3 regions of the Brevibacillus sp. MCWH genome follow, and region 2 is predicted to be linked to each of the others. Evidence: riboswitches for the same ligand, from Rfam matches in the RefSeq annotation. Region 2 holds a riboswitch; each other region holds the start of a gene.
What was found. Region 2 has a riboswitch for S-adenosylmethionine ahead of ETC00_RS10445 (sugar ABC transporter substrate-binding protein). Riboswitches for the same ligand answer to the same signal wherever they lie in the genome.
Positions count from the first base shown of each region.

Region 1: another riboswitch for S-adenosylmethionine. It lies ahead of metK (methionine adenosyltransferase); the one in region 2 lies ahead of ETC00_RS10445 (sugar ABC transporter substrate-binding protein).
Region 3: another riboswitch for S-adenosylmethionine. It lies ahead of ETC00_RS11230 (homocysteine synthase); the one in region 2 lies ahead of ETC00_RS10445 (sugar ABC transporter substrate-binding protein).

Region 1 covers NZ_SDLF01000001.1:320,438-324,599, reverse strand. The annotation lists gene ETC00_RS01430 (sensor histidine kinase) at 1-245, opposite strand, end outside; gene ETC00_RS01425 (polysaccharide deacetylase family protein) at 242-1,261, opposite strand; gene metK (methionine adenosyltransferase) at 1,387-2,592, opposite strand; SAM riboswitch class I at 2,728-2,828, opposite strand; gene ETC00_RS01415 (hypothetical protein) at 2,881-3,342, opposite strand; gene ETC00_RS01410 (S8 family peptidase) at 3,370-4,162, opposite strand, start outside.
Region 2 covers NZ_SDLF01000009.1:84,604-88,765, forward strand. The annotation lists gene ETC00_RS10435 (iron-containing alcohol dehydrogenase) at 1-718, shown strand, start outside; gene ETC00_RS20855 (hypothetical protein) at 774-905, shown strand; gene ETC00_RS10440 (VOC family protein) at 1,097-1,525, shown strand; SAM riboswitch class I at 1,753-1,871, shown strand; gene ETC00_RS10445 (sugar ABC transporter substrate-binding protein) at 1,980-3,128, shown strand; gene ETC00_RS10450 (sugar ABC transporter ATP-binding protein) at 3,160-4,162, shown strand, end outside.
Region 3 covers NZ_SDLF01000010.1:88,567-92,728, forward strand. The annotation lists gene ETC00_RS11225 (DUF5412 domain-containing protein) at 1-250, shown strand, start outside; gene ETC00_RS11230 (homocysteine synthase) at 438-1,739, opposite strand; SAM riboswitch class I at 1,838-1,947, opposite strand; gene ETC00_RS11235 (rhodanese-like domain-containing protein) at 2,222-2,536, shown strand; gene ETC00_RS11240 (SCO family protein) at 2,610-3,224, shown strand; gene ETC00_RS11245 (DUF3889 domain-containing protein) at 3,373-3,696, opposite strand; gene rnjA (ribonuclease J1) at 3,985-4,162, shown strand, end outside.

The DNA of each region.
Region 1 (4,162 bases), on a different contig from region 2:
TGGAAGTTGCGGCTCACCAGCACCAGCCGGTTGCGCGACTTGCGGTAGGCGAGCTCCAGCGCATCCACCTTCTGAATCACTTTGGAAATTTCTTGTCGCAATTCATGCAATTCCAGCTTTAACGTGTTACCCTGCTGGCGTGCATGTTCGGAAATCTCAAAGATTTGCGCCTTGCTTGCCTCCACCGTCTCAATCGTTCGTTTAATTACTCCATCCAACATGCTGATGCTGATTGCCTGGTTCATTCCTGCTCTCCTTCAAATCCGTTTTTCGCTTTCGTAAACAGCTGGTGGAGTTGGGCAGTATCCATCTCGCGCGAGCCGACGTCAAAACGCGGGATCTTAAGCGGATTGACGCCGGGTGTCACCACTCCCGGATTGGAGTTGAACACGTAACGGTAGCCTGCTTGTTGGGCGGTCTGCAGAACGATGTCATTAAAAAAGCCGAACGGCAAGGATATGGTTTCCACCGGTCGGCCCACCAGATCGCTCAGGCCGACACGGGACATGGTAAAGTCAACGTACAATCGGTTCCGGTATTCCTGCTCGTTTTCCAAGCGCTGCAGATCCTCCATGTAAACGGGAGCAGTCTCGGGCCCCCATTCTCCCCATTCGTTGCTGGCGGCTTGTTCATGCAGACTGTATGTGTGTGAGCCGATATCCACCAGCCCGGAAACGAGCATTTCGTTTATCTGTTGGCGAGTCAACGGTGTCGTCATATTTTCTCGCTTGCGCTCCGCGGTGTCCCGCAGCCGACCTGCAATAGCAAAATTGACGGATGGAAACTGGTACTGCCGCAGCACGGGAAACGCATGCGTGTAGTAACTCTCGTATCCATCGTCAAACGTAATCAGCACGGCGTTGTCGGTAGACAGCACGCCAGTGTCGACAAAACGCAAAAACTCCGACAACGAAATCGGATGCAGGTCATTCTCGCGCAAAAACGCCATATGCCGGGCAAATTGGTCCGGGTCAATCACATAGCGTTGGTTCGATTGATTCGACACATGGTGGTAAGTCAGCACCACCACCCGATTTCGATACCACTGCCTGGGTACGACGGCATCCTCTTTTTCTACCGTTCGTTCCCGCGCTGCAGCAGTATCATCCCCGCTTGTGCTTATAGACGTAGGAACCGGGGGAAAATGTTGCACTTTCGGCATGTAGGTATTTGGAAGATGCACACCCCCGAGCAGTCCGGCAGTCACGACCAGACCGAACGACACCAGAATGAAAAGGAAGAAGGGCCACCTTTTCGGCAACAAAATCCCTCCTTAAGCCTACATAGTGATTCGACACCAGAGAACGGATTCCTTTATGACCAGATTACCATTCCTATCCAAGAAAAAAAGCCTAGTGCGTGCACTAGGCTCTCCCTACTCGGTTGTTATTTCAACAGACCGGCAGCGTCCTGTTTCAGCGCTTCTGCCTTGTCTGTCTTCTCCCACGGCACATTCAGGTCATTACGCCCAAAGTGACCGTATGCCGCAGTCTGTTTGTAGATCGGACGACGCAGGTCAAGCTGTTTGATGATACCTGCCGGGCGCAGGTCAAAGTGCTTGCGGATGAGCTTCACCAGCTCCTCCTCGGCGATCTTGCCGGTGCCAAACGTATCCACGCTGATGGACACAGGCTGTGCCACACCAATGGCGTACGCTACCTGCACTTCGCACTTGTCCGCCAGGCCTGCTGCGACGATGTTCTTCGCTACGTAACGAGCAGCGTATGCACCGGAACGGTCCACCTTGGTCGGGTCTTTGCCGGAAAACGCGCCGCCGCCGTGACGAGCGTAGCCGCCGTAAGTATCCACGATGATTTTGCGTCCGGTCAAGCCGGCGTCGCCCTGCGGACCGCCGATCACGAAACGGCCGGTCGGGTTGATGAAATACTTGGTCTCGTCATCCAGCAGTTCTGCAGGAACGATTGGCTTAATGACGTGTTCCATCAGGTCTTTTTTGATTTGTTCCAACGTCACTTCCGGAGCGTGTTGGGTGGAAATGACAATGGTGTCGATGCGAACCGGCTTGTCGCCGTCGTATTCCACAGTCACCTGGGTTTTGCCGTCCGGACGCAGATAGCTGAGCGTGCCGTTTTTGCGCACCTCGGTCAGACGACGGGCCAGCTTGTGCGCCATGCTGATCGGCAGCGGCATCAGTTCAGGCGTTTCGTTGCAGGCAAACCCAAACATCAACCCTTGGTCGCCAGCGCCAATCGCTTCGATTTCCTCGTCGGTCATTTTGCCTTCGCGCGCTTCCAGAGCCTGGTCCACACCCAGGGCGATGTCGGCAGACTGCTCGCCGATTGCGGTGATGACGCCGCAGGTGTCCGCGTCAAAGCCAAATTTGGCGCGATCATAACCGATTTCGCGGATCGTGTCGCGCACCAGCTTTTGAATGTCCACATAGGTGTTGGTGGTAATTTCACCCGCCACGAGCACGAGACCGGTGGTTACGGACGTTTCGCAAGCAACGCGAGCGTTCGGATCCTTTGCCAGGATCGCATCCAGAATGGCGTCGGAAATTTGGTCACAAATCTTATCCGGATGACCTTCGGTGACAGATTCAGAAGTGAACAGGCGACGACCTTTTTGCAATGCCATGTGTACGACCTCCTTTAGACTCATACAAATAGTGTGGTGGCCGAAACAGGTTCTTATCAGTCGAAGGCACATGCAAAAAAAAACCTTTTCCGTTTGAGGAAAAGGTGCTTGTTTTGATGCGTTCCTTACCTCTTATCGGCCAGAACAGATTTCCGTTCTGCTGGTTAGCACCGCTCAAGTCGGTTGCCGGGCTTCATAGGGCCAGTCCCTCCGCCTACTCTGGATAAGAGTATCCATTCGCATAATAGAATACTGGTTTTTCTCTTCGGTGTCAATATGCACTTAGCGGATTTCGTATTTGCCGCGCACCATGATGTAGGCCACGCCGCTGTAGTTCGGGTCCAGCCGCAATCCGCGGTTGTCGGAGCGGGCGATCAGGAGCAGGTGGTTGTGGGAAACCGGTGCACCGGCACGGAGATCCGCCCCCTGCGTAATGTCGGTCAGACCGTCTCCATTGTTGCCGGCGACAGCTTGCACCTGTCCGGTGCGGACGATGAATTCCGTCCCTTCAAAGCCGTACAGCGTCTGGCCCGGATTCAGCTCCACCACGGTCAATCCGCTGTTCCCGCCGCCTGCGCTGCCCAGCGCTCGCTGAATCTGCTGATCGACGTAGCTTTTCGTCACAACCGGGTCGTCTGCAGAACCCGGCACGCCGGCGCTTCCGCCGTCAGCCATCGCTTGGGAAGTAAAAATGGCCGTGCCGACAACTGCAGCTGCAATCAATCCTTTTGTCGCTTTGTTCATCTCGATGTCCTCTCCTTTAATTGTTGATCACAATTTGTAGACTCTGGCCAACAGAACGACTACTTCGGCTCGGGTCGCGCGTCCCTGCGGCTTGAAGAGATTCCCGTAGCCCTTCAGCCAACCTCTGGAGGTGAGCGCCTCGATCGCCGGAGACGCCCAGTGGCTGATCGGTACGTCACGGTATGACGACCTTGAGTGCTTGGTCAAAAGCAAGTTCTGGGCGCGGGCGGTCATCTGGGCCATCTCCGCCCGGGAGATGGGCTGGTTCGGCTTGATCGTCCGGTTGGGGTACCCCTGCATAATCCCCAGTTTATACGCCATTAGAAGCGGCTGGTAGGCCCAATGGGAGCTGGACAGGTCGCCAAACGGATTGCGGCCCGTATACGCCCCCACCGGCAGCCCTTTGGCCCGCATGGCTTGGATCAGCATGGTGGCAAATTGTGCCCGCGTCACCTGCTGATTCGGCTGAAACGTGGCATTGTCAAAACCCTTGACGACCCCTTTTCGAGTCAGCCGGGCGATTTCGGCGCGAGCCCAGTGACCGGCAATGTCCCGATAGCCGTCCACCAGCTTCTCCTTGTGCAGTGTGAGGCGGTAGGCATCGTATTTGAACGGGACCGTACTGCTCAATCGGATGTAGTACTTCCCAGGCTTGAGCTTTAATCCGATGACTTCCTTGCCTTGATCGGACAACTGGGCCACCTGATCGGTAGCAGCCAGCGCATAGTTAAAGGTATGGGACCCGTAGATCTCGATGCGCATCCCCTTGGACACGGGGACAAACGGCGCACGAACGCTGACGTAGGATTCCGAATCCACG
Region 2 (4,162 bases):
GGACACGCGCGACCAGGTGAAAAAGGGAATTGTCTCACCGTACCTGCTCCCGGATGTGGCCATCGTCGATCCGGAACTAACGGTGACGGTGCCTCCATCCGTCACGGCCGCGACGGGGATGGACGCGTTTGTTCATGCGGTGGAGTCCTATACGGCGATTCGGGCAAATGAACTGACGGACGCGATTGCCCTGCACGCGATCAAACTGGTTTCCCGTTCCCTTCGCCAAGCCGTGTATCAGGGACATGACCTCAAAGCGCGCGAAGACATGGCGATGGGAAGTCTGCTCGCCGGCATTTCGCTGGGCAATGCCGGGGTAGGAGCCGTCCATGCGCTGGCCTATCCGCTGGGAGGCAAATTCAAGGTGCCCCACGGGGTGGCAAACTCCTTGCTGCTCCCCTACGTCATGAAGTACAATGTAGTTTCGAATATTCCCAAATTTGCGGAAGTGGCCAGGGCGATGGGAGAAAACGTAGACGGGCTGTCGCTTCGCGATGCAGCATTTCAGGCGGTCCACGCCATCGCCAAACTGTCTTGCGACGTGGGCATTCCCGCCAGCATCAGAGATGTTGGCGTGACAGAAGAAGACATTCCGGCCTTGGCAGCAGAAGCAAGCAAAATCGACAGACTGCTGAACAATAATCCACGCTGGCTGACGGCTGCGGACATCGAAACCATTTACCGTGAATCGTTCGCCGGCAAACTGTTTTTGGAATAATTTGTTTCCCGACCTCAGCACCGACTCGGCCTCTCTCGGTATGATGCGCCGTTTGGTGGACGAAGGCAAATACGGCCAGAAAAACGGACACGGTTTTTATCAATGGACAAAGGAATTTTTGCAGAAGAAGAACGACGAGCGGGAAGCAGAACTGATTTATTTGCTGAAAAAAGAGTGGGGGATCTAGCAAAATCTCGCTTGTTTCAAGCCATGCTTCATTTTCCTTCCTGTGAACAACACGATCATTGACACTGGATTCGTTTTCAAATCAGAGAATCGGAAATAATAGAGAGTATGGCTTGCTTTAATACGTGTCAATCTGTGGCCCGTACGGATTTTTGCGGCGGGCAGAATGAAAATCCAAGGAGCTGATTCCTGATGACACTGCGCTTGATCCCCTATCTGATCATGGACGGAAATGCCAAGGAAGCCATTCACTTTTACGAACAAGCACTGGATGCCAAAATCCTGTTTTACCAAACGTTTGGCGAGATGCCGGAAAACCCGGAATTTCCCCTGCCGGAAGAGGCAAAGGACCGCGTGTCGCATGCCATGATAAGGGTCGGCGAGTCGGACCTCATGTTTTCCGATACGTCTCCGGGCCAACCCCATCAGAGCGGCAGTCAAATCACCATCTGTATCTCGACGGACGACAAGGAAAAAGCGACACGAATCTATGAAGCCTTGAAGCAGGACGGTCAGGTGAACATGCCGCTGCAAGAGACGTTCTTTAGCCCGGCCTATGGGATTGTAACGGACAAGTTTGGCGTGACCTTCCAAATCAACACGGAGGGGAAACAACAGTAACGAAAACAGCTCTGCTCGCGTTGATTGCAGCAGAGCCGTTTTCCTTGGCGTTTTACGCCTGCCCAACCTTCGCTGTTCGTCGATTGAAAACTGTCAGCGGAAGATGCTGACAGTTGTGAATTTTTTGGAGAAGCGATCGAAAAACGGGATTGACGGCACATCCCGCTTCGATGTATGATGTCATCAATATTAAAAAGCATAGTGGAAAACTTGGAATTACACATGCCTTCTTATCCAGAGCAGGCTGAGGGACTGGCCCGATGACGCCCGGCAACCGACTGCCAAGAGCATGCTGCTCTTGCGGCACGGTGCTAACTCCTGCAGGAATTTTCCTGAGAGATGAGAGGTGAGCGAGCAAACCGCGCCTCTTTTCTCAAGGAAAAGAGGCGTTTGTTTTTTCGGTTTTTCCGTCCATGTCATTATTTTTTACGCACTCATGAGGGGGATGTACCAAATGAAAACGATCAACAAATGGATGACTGTCAGTCTCGTCGCGGCTCTTTTGCTGACGGCCTGCACCAATGAACAGCCGCCGGCGCCGTCTGCACAATCTGCCGCGCCATCGTCGTCACAGCCGGCGGACGCGCCGCAGCAGCCAGGCGCATCACCGGCGGCGGCAACTCAGGCAGCTATTCCGGCGGCAGTGGACAAACCGTTGAAAATCGCTCTGGTCAGCGAGTTTTCCATCGGGACGTTTTCTGCCCAGTACCTGCAAGGAGTCAAAGAGCAGGTGAGCAAATTCGGCGGCGAGCTGGTCGTCTACAACGCGGACGGCGATTTGGGCAAAATGGCGGCCCACCTGGACACCGCGATCAACCAAAAAGTGGACGGCATCCTGATCAACCACGGCCGTGCGGAAGCGCTGCAGCCGGGGGTGGAGCGGGCGGTCAAGGCGGGGATTCCCGTCGTCGCGTTTGACAACGACCTGGACCAGGTGGAAGGCGTCACTGTAATTGACCAGGACGACTACAGCCTGGCCTGGCAGGGGCTGAAAAATCTGGCCCAATCCATCGACGGGAAAGGCAACATCGTCTACATCTGGGTGGGCGGTTTTGCGCCGATGGAAAAGCGCAACCGCGTCTACGAGATTTTTCTCAAGCGCTACCCCAACATCAAGGAGATCGCCCGCTTCGGTTCGGCCACGCCGAATACGGCGCTGGACACCCAGGCGCAGATGGATGCAATCCTGAAAAAGTTCCCCAACAAAGGCGACATTGCAGCCGTATGGGCGCCGTGGGACGAATTTGCCAAAGGGGCCACACGGGCGATCAAGGCGGCGGGACGGACGGAGATCAAGGTGTTCGGCATCGACCTGTCCGACGAGGACTTGCAGCTCATCCAGGAGCCGAACAGCCCGTGGAAAGCGTCGGCGGCGACTGATCCGGCGGACATCGGACGGGTGCAGAGCCGCTTCCTCTACCAAAAGATCGCCGGCGAACACACGCCCAAGTACTTCTCGCTCGATCCGCATCTGGTCAGCCAGGACAAACTGCCGGACCAACCGGTCAACATGTCCGACCTGACGCAATACGTGAGCGGATGGGGTCGAAGCGACGCCGCCATCTCGCCGTGGATGGCTGCGCTGGAGGCAAAGCACAAGTGACCGAAACGGACAGATCAGGGAGGGATGCGAGATGACGGCCTCTGTTTTGGAAATGAAGGGGATCGTCAAGCAGTACGGCGGGGTGTACGCCCTGCGCGGGGTGGATTTCACCGTACGCGGCGGGGAGGTGCACGCCATCCTCGGAGCCAATGGAGCGGGCAAAAGCACGCTGATGAAAATTCTCTCCGGCGCAGAGCAGGCGACGGCCGGCAGCATTCTGATCGACGGCCGTGAGCTGGCCGTCAGCGGACCGCGGGATGCCAAGCGGGCCGGTATCCACCTCGTGCAGCAGGAAGTGGACACGGGGCTGATTCCCTCCCTGAGCGTCGCGGAAAACATACTTCTGGACCATACTGTCTCCGCCGGCGCCTGGTGGCATTCGCCGAAGCGTACGGTGGAGCGGGCCCAACAGATACTCAGCCGGTGCGGTTTTTCCCTGCCGCTGAAGGCAAAGGCGGAGGAGCTGACGCTGGCGGAGAAACAGTTGGTGCTGCTGGCCCGGGCTGTGGCCCAGGATGTCCGCTTCGTCATCTTTGACGAGCCGACCGCGCCGCTCAGCCTGACGGAAGCGGCGGCGCTGTTTGAGCTGATTGCCAGCTTGAAGGCGGCAGGGCTGGGGATTGTCTACATCTCCCACCGGCTGCCGGAGGTGTTTGCCATCGCTGATCGCATCACTGTGCTGCGGGACGGCAGCCGGGTGTGGGAAAAGCGGACGGAACAGACCAGTCCGGAAGAGGCGGTGGCGGCGATGCTGGGCCGCCGCGAAGCCAATCAGGCAGACGAGAGATGCAGACGGGCAGGCGAGGTGTTGCTGGAAGCGAGAGAGCTGCGGATCGGCCACAAGGTGAAGCGGTTTGACGTTCAGCTGCGGCAGGGGGAGATCGTCGCGGTGGTGGGACTGGTGGGCGCCGGCAAGACGGAGGTGTCCCGTGCCCTGTTCGGCGCCGACCGGCTGGACGGCGGCGAGATCCGGCTGAGAGGGAAGACTCTGCGCCTCCGCCATCCTGGTGAGGCGATTCAAAACGGCATCGCGC
Region 3 (4,162 bases), on a different contig from region 2:
ATTCATCAAGGAATCGGCTTCGCCTTCAAATGAATACGTCATCAAACTATACCTTGTTGACGGCGGCGCTACTTTTTCTACAGCGATCAGGGGTGAACTGGTAACAAGTACAGGGGAAAAACGCAATATCTATTGGGAGTATCGCGTTGATACAGCATCTATTGAATGGAAGGACGATCACACTGTTGTTATTAACGGTCATTCGTTAAATCTTTTAAACAATGACGTGTATGACTGGCGAAGGCAATAGAGAGAAGGAGAATCCCGATATCACCATGATGTAATCTTGCGCCCGAATGTGGAAAATCCGGCGTCCTGCAATAGAAAAACAGCGAAGGGGAACTCCCTTCGCTGTTTGATGCAAACGAACGCGGACGCTCGCCATCCTTGGACGCTTTGCGCGCGACGGGCGCCCGTGCGTTGACCTGTCTCGTACCTTAGCCAACCTGCTGGGGTACCGCCTGCTTCAGCGCCTGCTCCAGATCGGCGATGATGTCGTCGATCGCCTCCGTCCCGATGGAGAGGCGAATCAGGCCTGGGGTGACGCCGGCGGCGAGCTGTTCCGCTTCCGTCAACTGCTGGTGGGTGGTGCTGGCCGGATGGATGATGAGCGACTTGGAATCGCCGACGTTGGCCAGATGGGAGAACAGCTTGACCGACTCGATCAGCTTTTTCCCTTCGGCGACGCCGCCGCGCACGCCAAACGTGAGGATGGCTCCGGCACCTTTTGGCAGGTACTTTTGCGCCAGGCGGTAGTGCGGATCGCTCTCCAATCCCGGATAGCTGACCCACTCCACGGCGGGATGTGCCTGCAGATAACGGGCGACGGCCAGAGCGTTTTCACTGTGCCGCTCCATGCGCAGATGCAGCGTTTCCAGCCCCTGCAGGAACAAAAAGGCGTTGAACGGCGCGACAGCTGCCCCGATATCCCGCTGCAGTTGAACCCGGGCCTTGACGATGTACGCCAGCGGGCCGAACGCTTCCGTGTAGACGATGCCGTGGTAGCTCGGGTCGGGCGTGGTCAGGCCGGGAAACTTGCCGCTGCTCCAGTCGAACTTGCCGGAGTCAACGATGATGCCGCCGATGGCCGTGCCGTGTCCGCCAATGAACTTGGTGGTGGAGTGCACGACGATATCGGCCCCGTGGTCAAACGGACGGCAGAGGATCGGGGTGGCAAAGGTGTTGTCTACGATCAGCGGAATTCCGTATTCGTGAGCGACCGCGGCAATCGCCTCGATGTCGGCTACGTCTATGCGCGGGTTGCCGATCGTTTCGACGAACAGCGCTTTTGTCTTTTCGTTGATTTTGGATCGGAAATTGTCCGGATTGGACTGGTCCACGAAGTGAACGGTGACGCCGAACCGCGGCAGCGTGTGGTAGAACAGGTTGTAGGTGCCGCCGTACAGGCTGGTGGAGGCGACGATTTCGTCTCCGGCCTGGGCGATGTTGAGGATGGCAAAGGTAATCGCCGCCTGCCCGGAGGAAGTGGCCAGCGCCCCGACACCGCCTTCCAGCAGGGCGACCCGCTGTTCAAACACGTCCTGGGTCGGGTTCATGATACGCGTGTAGATGTTGCCCGCCTCTTTCAACCCGAACAGGTTGGCGGCGTGCTCCGTATCGCGAAACACGTACGAGGTCGTCTGATAAATCGGCACCGCGCGCGAGCCCGTCACCGGGTCAGGCGACTGTCCACCGTGCAGCGCAATGGTTTCCGGCTTCCACTGACGTTGATCCGACATGGTCATCTCTCCTTTTTCCTGCATGAAAATGAATGGATAAAAAGCGAAGCCTTCTTCCGGAGAGAAAGAAGGCTTCGGTCATTCCGAATCAAGCGGCCGTTTCATCTCTCAGAATCCGGGATTCTGCAGGAATTGGCACCATGCAAGCAGGATGCTTGCCGGTTGCCGGGCTTCATTGGGCCTGTCCCTCCGCCGCTCTTGATGAAATCGAAAGATTTTGCAAATTGTGCTTACTTGGTATTATAGGGGGGCCGCCGGGTTTGGTCAATAAGAATTTCCGGGTAAGTCAAGGGGATTTGTTGTGATTGCGTTTCGTGTGATGGTGCCCGCCCAAAAAATTCCTTCTATATTTTTCCTGATTCTGACGAATTATTGAACACACGTCCGTGCAGGGAGGGTCATATACGAAAACAGCCGCCGGTATGGTATGATGGGTGACGGTATGGAATCCATATTTATGAAGATACAGGAGGCTTGTACATATGGCGGAACAAGGGGTAAAGGAAATCACGCCGCAGGAGCTGATGGAGAAGCTGGCTGCGGGAGAGAAGGTGCAGGTTATCGATGTGCGCGAGTTGGAGGAGTGGAATGCGGGCCACATCAAGCAAGCCAAACTGATTCCGCTTGGCTTTTTGCCGCATCGCGTCGATGAGCTGGACAAGGAGACACCGGTCGTGCTGGTCTGCCGAAGCGGCGCCCGCAGTCACATGGCCACCCAGTATTTGCAGGAATTGGGCTTCGATGCGGCCAACATGGTGGGCGGTATGCTCGCTTGGCCGGGGGAAACGGAAGCGTAACGTATCGGTGCAGAGATAAACGCGCGTGATCGCCGTTTGGCAACAGCGCGATCAGGAAGAGGAGGCACGTGATATGAGCGAAGGCAAAGTGTCGTTCTGGCAGCGCTACTGGTTTGCCGTGCTGGCCGCCGTGCTGGGAATGCTCGTCGTCGGTGTATTCGGCTACCAGTACTGGCAAAAAAGTCAGATCCCCGTCATGAAGCAGATAAACGACTTTGCGCTGGATAACATCGACGGGTCCACATTTACCCTGTCCGGAACCAACGGCAAGGTTCGGCTGGTGGAGTTCATCTTTACCCACTGTCCGGATATCTGCCCGGCCACGACGTTTAACATGGCCAAGATGCAGGAACAGCTGAAGGCCAAAGGGCTGTTCAAAGACAAGGTGGCGTTTGTGACGATCACCTTTGACCCGGAGCGGGATACGCCGGACGTGCTCAAGGAGTACGCCGACAAGTTTGGTGCCGATCTGAGCGGCTGGTACTTCCTGCGCGGCGATCAAGCCACCGTGGAAAAAGTGACCAAGGACTTTGGCATCGCCGTGCTGAAACAGCCAGACGGTTCGTTTGCGCACACCGCCGTCATGTTCCTCGTCGACAAGGACGGCAACATGCGCCGCGTGTACGGGATGGCGTCCAAAATGGATATGGACAGCATGTTGAAAGACATTGAGCTGTTGGCTGATTAGTCAGCCTTTCGGGAGTACTTCTGCCGGAAATCAATATTCGACAAAACCCGCCCAAGCCGGACCTGACGTGTTCAGTCCCGGGGCGGGTTCATCTGTTTCATGGACGGTTCCATTCAAACATCACGGGTCTCTTCGTCACATTGGCTGTTCAGCCGGTCTCTTCCAAACGGATGGCGATGACCTTCTCCGTCTGCTTGTCAAACTCGATCCGCACGATAACGGCCCACATGCGTCTGCCCTCCCGGAGCAGCAGCTTGAACGTTTCTTCCCACGTAGCAGGCGTTTTGCTCGTCCGCCCGACATGCAGGTAGTCGACAATTTCCGCTTGCGGGTACGTTTTCATCGTGTGTTCGATCGCGAGCCGCCCCCATTTGGCGTAGGGAGGCTGCGCAGAGGCCGGCAGGGCGTGGAGGAGCAGCAGCACCGCCGCACATGCAGCTATCCAGCCCCGTCGGTGCAATCGGTCACGCATCAGGGCGCACCTGCCTCTCCGTAGTAAATGTCCGCAGAAAATATCGCTTGAGCGGTAGTGTGCCCGATTACCGGCATCATACTCGCTGCAGCCAGGACCACCAAAGATAATAGATAGACCCTGCGCCCTTCCGGCAGATGGCGGTTCATGAGGGCTCTTTTTTTGCTGCCGGATTCTTTTCATGATCCGGTTGCAGAATGCGGGAAAATGGCAAGACTGGATGAAACGAAGGCGATCCGATGTGATACAATAAAAGGTGGCATGCATTGGTCGGGTTTCCAATAACACATGCACGAAATCTATTGGGAGGAACGAGTATTGAGCGACGTAAAGATTTTCGCGATGGGCGGTCTCGGCGAAATCGGCAAAAACATGTACTGTGTCGAGTACGAAGACGAGATCATCATCATCGACTGCGGGGTCAAATTTCCCGAGAACGAGATGTTCGGCATTGACCTGGTCATCC